DNA from 2 places in the Planococcus sp. ANT_H30 genome. Region 2 is predicted to be linked to the other one. Evidence: a T-box and tRNA genes for the amino acid it is inferred to sense, from the RefSeq annotation. Region 2 holds a T-box; the other holds one or more tRNA genes.
What was found. A T-box is a leader RNA that pairs with one kind of tRNA and senses whether it is charged. The one in region 2 lies ahead of leuS (leucine--tRNA ligase), so its partner is inferred to be a tRNA-Leu.
Positions count from the first base shown of each region.

Region 1: it has a tRNA-Leu gene. The T-box ahead of leuS (leucine--tRNA ligase) is inferred to sense a tRNA for this amino acid. The anticodon was not compared.

Region 1 is NZ_VOBJ01000005.1:218,502-221,889, reverse strand. Features, by position in the region: gene FQ085_RS12580 (DUF47 domain-containing protein) at 171-788, shown strand; gene FQ085_RS12575 (inorganic phosphate transporter) at 804-1,802, shown strand; tRNA gene FQ085_RS12570 (tRNA-Leu) at 1,908-1,991, shown strand; gene FQ085_RS12565 (hypothetical protein) at 2,156-2,608, opposite strand; gene FQ085_RS12560 (DUF3100 domain-containing protein) at 2,592-3,388, opposite strand, start outside.
Region 2 is NZ_VOBJ01000002.1:443,290-446,677, reverse strand. Features, by position in the region: gene mnmL (tRNA modification radical SAM protein MnmL/YtqA) at 1-356, opposite strand, end outside; gene FQ085_RS08095 (CoA transferase subunit A) at 509-1,201, shown strand; gene FQ085_RS08090 (3-oxoacid CoA-transferase subunit B) at 1,219-1,872, shown strand; T-box leader at 1,917-2,122, shown strand; gene leuS (leucine--tRNA ligase) at 2,165-3,388, shown strand, end outside.

The sequences.
Region 1 (3,388 bases), on a different contig from region 2:
TGTGAGAAATCATAGTTAAGAGGTTTTTTTATTGAGTTTAGGTTAAACTGAAAATTCCGGTTTATTAAGAATTTGTAAATTGATTATATAGATAGTGTTAATATCTCGAGAAATAAGCTATTATAATTTAGCTGAGAAATTATGTTGCGAAAATAGTGGAGGTAGAGAGAATGGCTTTCAAAAAGAAAGATAAGTTTGCATTGCAGTTGAGTGACATTGCGTTGAATTTAAAAGAAAGTGCAGCTTATTTTGCTGAGTATAAATTAAAAGCTAGTAATGACTTGATCATTTTTTCAAACACTATGAAGGATTATGAAACAAAAGGAGATTCTTTTGTACATTCCATAATCCAAGATCTTAACAACGCATTTATTACGCCAATTGAACGAGAAGATATATTGGCTTTAGCAATGAGTATGGATGATGTATTAGATGGTTTAGAACACACAGCTGCACGATTTGATATGTATTCAATAGTAGAAGCAGATGAATACATGCTTGAATTTGTTGAAGCAATTCGATTGAGCACGATTGAGATAGAAATGGCAGTCGAACTAATGGTTTCTAAGAAGCTGCCTCAGATGAGATCTCATGCCATTAAAATTAAAGATTACGAATCTAAATGTGATGCCGTTCTGCGTCGATCCATAAAAAATCTGTTTCAAACTGAAAAAGATCCGATTCGAATTATTCAATACAAGGACATATATGAAGAGTTAGAAGAAATTGCTGATCATTGTCAGCAAGTCGCGAATACATTCGAATCAATTATTATGAAAAACGCCTAAGGAGCAAAATGACTAATGGATATGGTATTGCTGTTAACAGTTTTGATTGTCATTTTTGCTATAATATTTGACTTTATCAATGGGTTTCATGATACGGCAAATTCGATAGCTACTGCGGTTTCTACAAAAGCACTAACACCGAGACGTGCAATTATGCTTGCGGCCATTATGAATTTTGTCGGTGCTATGGCTTTTACGGGTGTTGCTAAAACAATAACCAAGGATATCGTCGATCCTTTTGCGCTCGATAATGGCTCTGTCGTTATTCTAGCAGCTTTATTAGCGGCTATTACGTGGAATTTGTTGACTTGGTACTATGGAATTCCAAGTAGCTCCTCACACGCGCTAATTGGTTCAATAGCTGGAGCAGCTATTGCAGGGGCTGGCTTTGCAGCTCTTAATTACAGTGGCTTTCTAGCAATTTTGCAAGCTTTAATCTTTTCACCAATTCTTGCTTTGGTCGTGGGCTATCTCATGTATAGTGTTTTTAAAATAGTATTCAAAGATCATAATTTAACAAAAACAAATAAGAATTTTAGATTAATTCAAATTGCCACTGCTGCATTGCAGTCATTTTCCCATGGGACGAATGATGCGCAAAAAGCGATGGGGATTATTACGTTGGCATTGATTGTGAATAATTATCAAAGCTCTGATGATATCCAATTATGGGTACAAGCTACATGTGCCCTAGCGATGGCGTTAGGGACTTCGGTTGGCGGTTGGCGAATTATTAAAACGGTGGGCGGGAAAATCATGAAAATTCGTCCAGTTAATGGTGTAGCAGCTGATTTGACAGGTGCAGCAGTAATTTTTGGTGCTACTCTGATTCACTTGCCAGTTAGTACAACTCACGTTATTTCGTCTTCTATAATGGGAGTTGGGGCAGCGCATCGTGTTAAAGGCGTTCAGTGGGGTACAGCCAAGACTATGTTAATCACTTGGGTGATTACAATGCCAATATCGGCGATGTTAGCCGCTGTCTTCTACTTTCTTCTTAATCTGGTTTTGTAAAAAAGATAAACACCTATTTTTGCAAAATTATTTGTTATACGAATAAAGTATTGGCGAGCGAAATGAGATGTGCTATAATAATTCTTGTCCGCTAAAGAAATACTTGCCGGCGTGGCGGAATTGGCAGACGCGCGGGACTCAAAATCCCGTTCCTTCACCGGAGTGTCGGTTCGACCCCGACCGCCGGTATACCGCAAGATTAGATGACAGGCCCTAACATTATTGTTGGGCTTTTCTTTTTGGAATTTTTAAGATGGATTGCTGAGGATAAGTAGCAGTAAATAGATTCTTAAAGAACTAGTAAAAAGACCACCGCAAAAGCTAAAGCTTTTGCGGTGGTCTTTTGGTTAACGTTAAATAATTCCTTGAAATCGAAGGATAATTTCCGCGATGACTGCTGAGCCAAGAAATGTTCCGAGCAGAACCACCATGCCAATTACGATAGTTTTCCAACCTAATTGCATAAAGTCGAACCATGAACGGCCAATGGATACGCCGGCATAAGCTAAGATAGGCGTAGCAATTGCTAATAAAGTAACTTCTGTCGTGTAAGTGACAATTTGTGCTGCTCCCGGCATACCCGGAATTGTCAATATTAGACCGATAATGCCGATGTAAGCGATGCTAGGCAACTTGAATGGTAGTAGGCGGTGAATAACCAATCCGGCCAGGCTAATGCCTATTAGGATGGCTATTCCGGGAAGCGCATCCCAAGGAAGTATATCATAGCCAATCCAATTACCAATCAGCATGATCACACCAATAATCATAAAGACCAGTATCCATTCTTTAAGACTTTTTATCATAATCTACGCTTCCTTTCGCTGCTTTTTTCTCTTTGTTTTTAGAGAGAATCTCATACAGTTTAACCGTTAAGGGCAAACCAATAAAAATACTCATGTATAGACCTGTTACTGAGGAAATTAAGTTGCTGACTCCTGAAAAGGCAGTCAAGGTTTCACTCATCTCAGGAAATGCGGCAATTAAAGGACCTAGAGAAGCCGCTGCCATACTGCCGCTGCCCACACCTGTCGCCATGGCGAAAGAAATCGGATGCAGGGGCGTCACGGTAGCTAAAAAGCCTGATATCAACCCAATAAAAATCGATCCGAAGACGGTACCAAAAATATACATAGCCATAACGCCGCGTCCTTCGGGAGAGGATAAACCATATTTATCGGTAATCAGAGCAAGGTTGGCTTCTCGTCCGATAGAATGCGTCATACCGATGCTTTCTCTCTTGAGTCCTAGAAATACAGCTAAAGGAAGAGCTAATAAGATCGTGCCAAGGTTACCAAATTCCTGTAACAATAGAGCAGGACCGGCTTCGATGATTTGAGGCAGAGCGGGTCCTGCTTGGACACCGAATTTAGCTATCAGTACAGAAACTGAGAGAAATACTAAAGGTTCTGCGTTAATCGATTGTTTATCGGTTACCAGTGGAGTGAAATACAATCCGAGACCAATCACAACTGCATAAAGCATCGGCAACAATAGAATGGTCCCAGGTCCAACTGGAATAGCGAATGTACCAATCGACTCAGTCACGGCTACAATCGCTAAAACGATGACATGTAGCCGCCAAT
Region 2 (3,388 bases):
TTTTCTTTAATCACCGGTAACGGCGCATGTGTATTGGTATAGGCTTGGAAGTACGCCATGTATTTGGCATCTTTCCATTTGCGATGCATTTTTTCTTTAATTTGATCAAACTGCTTGGGAATCGAGTCCACACGGTCTCCAGCAAAATCACCAGAACCTGCTACGCTGCAAAATGTACAGCCCCCGTGTGCGACTGTGCCGTCCCGGTTCGGACAATCAAATCCGGCATCTAACGCGATTTTCATGACCTTAAAACCAAAATGATCGCGCAAATGGCGATTCCATGTATAATAACGTTTTCCATCAGATGAAAAAGGAAATTCTGTATTCACTCGTAACAACTCCTTAAACAACATTGTAGCATGCCGTGGAAACGATCAACAATGCTAGTGAAATGTAGTGCCGATATTTATGAATATTGCGTTTAGTGCGATAGTTTGTTTAAATTGGTTATGGAAGCGTTTTACTAATTACTTTTTAGTTGATGAGTCAGAGGAGGCATAATGGAATGAAACCGATTTACAGTTCTGCAAAAGAGGCAGTTGAACAAATTCAAGACGGTGCCACAATTATGGTGGGCGGTTTTGGGTTAGTAGGCATACCTGAACAACTTATTTTAGCACTAGTTGATAAAGGGGTAACCAATCTGACCGTCATTTCTAATAACTGCGGTGTAGACGAATGGGGCCTGGGACTGCTACTTAAAAACAAACAAATAAAAAAAATGATTGGTTCTTATGTGGGTGAAAACAAAGAATTCGAACGTCAAGTATTGTCGGGCGAAATCGAAGTGGAATTGACACCGCAAGGAACACTTGCTGAAAAAATGCGCGCAGGTGGAGCTGGAATTCCAGCATTTTTTACACCAGCTGGGGTTGGTACAACTGTTGCAGAAGGCAAAGAAATTCGCGAATTTGACGGCAAAGAACACGTACTAGAACACGCATTAAGAGCTGACTTTGCTTTGGTGAGAGCACATAAAGCTGATAAGATGGGGAACTTGGTTTACAACAAAACGGCACAAAACTTCAATCCGCTTGCTGCAGCAGCTGGAAAAATTACCATTGCGGAAGTGGAAGAAATCGTGGAAATCGGTGACATCAATCCGAATCACGTTCAAACGCCAAGCATTTATGTACAAGGCTTGCTTCAAGCAGATCAGGAAAAACGGATCGAACGTCTTACAACACGCACTGTTTAAGAAAGGGTGGAGAAATATTGGATAAACAATTGGTCAGAGAACGCATTGCAAAACGCGCTGAAAAAGAAATCAACGATGGCGATTACGTTAACTTAGGAATCGGTATGCCGACTTTGGTAGCGAATTTCATTTCCGATAACAAAAGTGTTGTGCTTCAATCAGAAAATGGACTTTTAGGAATCGGCCCTTATCCGACAGAAGACAATGTAGATCCGGATTTGATCAATGCTGGAAAAGAAACCGTAACGACAATCCCAGGATCGTCTTTCTTTACCAGTGCGGAATCTTTTGCGATGATTCGCGGCGGACATATTGATGTCGCCATTCTTGGTGGAATGGAAGTAGCTGAAAACGGCGACTTAGCCAACTGGATGATTCCTGGCAAAATGATTAAAGGCATGGGCGGAGCGATGGATTTAGTGCATGGTGCCAAAAAAGTCATTGTCATTATGGATCATGTGTCAAAAGACGGGTCTGCTAAAATCAAAAAACAATGTGATTTGCCGTTAACTGGCAAAGGCGTGGTCAACAAAATCATCACAGAGCGTGCAGTGATTGAAGTAACAAAAGAGGGTTTAGTGTTGTCAGAGGTATTTGAAGGCTTTACTGTTCAAGATATCATCGATTCTACAGACGCACCGTTGAATACGAAAAACGTCAAAGTTTCTTAAGCTATTGCGAAAAAACAGCGCTTCGTCTAAAATAGAGACAATAACCAATGACAGTGAAGAGGACTAGTAGTTTGTGTGTTTTTGACAGAGAGCCGGCGGTAGGTGCAAGCTGGTAAAATGCGCAAGTGAACTCGCCTTGGAGTCCGTGTATGTGAAACTAAGTAAGATACACCGTTTTCCGCGTTAAGGAATCAAGTTGAGCGAGCAATCGCTAATTTGGGTGGTACCGCGGGAAAATCCCGTCCCTTATTTTTAAGGGACGGGATTTTTTTATTTTGAGGAGGAATCGGAAATGACATTCAATCACAAACTAGTTGAGAAAAAATGGCAAAAATATTGGCAAGATAATAAGACGTTTAAAATGGTGGATGACCCATCAAAACCAAAGTTTTACGCACTAGATATGTTCCCGTATCCATCAGGTGCTGGACTTCACGTAGGACATCCAGAAGGCTATACGGCGACGGACATTTTAAGTCGTGTCAAACGCATGCAAGGGTACAACGTTCTTCACCCAATGGGCTGGGACGCATTTGGTCTGCCGGCAGAGCAATATGCACTGGATACTGGAAATGACCCAGCTGAATTTACAGCTAAAAACATTGAAACCTTTAAACGTCAAATTCAAGAACTTGGATTTTCATATGACTGGGACCGTGAGATTAGCACGACAGATCCGTCTTATTACAAATGGACACAATGGATTTTTATTCAATTGTATAATAAAGGACTGGCGTATGTTGACGAAGTAGCGGTTAACTGGTGCCCAGCACTCGGTACGGTTCTTGCAAATGAAGAAGTCATTGATGGCAAATCAGAACGTGGAGGTCATCCGGTTGAGCGTCGTCCAATGCGCCAATGGGTGTTGCGTATTACAAATTATGCAGATCGTCTTCTTGAAGATTTGGAAGACTTGGATTGGCCAGAAAGCTTGAAAGATATGCAACGCAACTGGATTGGTAAATCAGAAGGCGCAGAACTGGAATTTCAAGTAGCAGACACGGAACATTCTTTCCGCGCATTTACGACACGCCCGGATACGATTTTTGGTGCGACTTATGCGGTACTAGCCCCTGAACATAAATTAGTAGCTGCGATTACAACAGTAGAACAAAAACAGGCTGTTGAAAAATACATTGATGACGTGAAAACGAAAAGTGATTTGGAACGTACTGATTTGGCAAAAGACAAATCTGGTGTTTTCACAGGCGCTTATGCAACAAATCCAGCAAGTGGTGAGAAAATGCCGATTTGGATTGCCGATTATGTATTGGCAACTTATGGAACAGGTGCCATCATGGCGGTTCCTGCTCACGACGAGCGCGATTATGAATTTGCTCAGCAATTCGATTTGCCAATTGTGGAAGTTGTATCAGGTGGCAATATCAAAGAAGAGGCCTATGCTGGCGATGGTGAATTGATCAATTCTGATTTCCTTAATGGATTGAACAAAAAAGAAGCAATCGAAAAAGCCATTGCATGGCTAGTTGACAAGAAAGTCGGCGACAAGAAAATT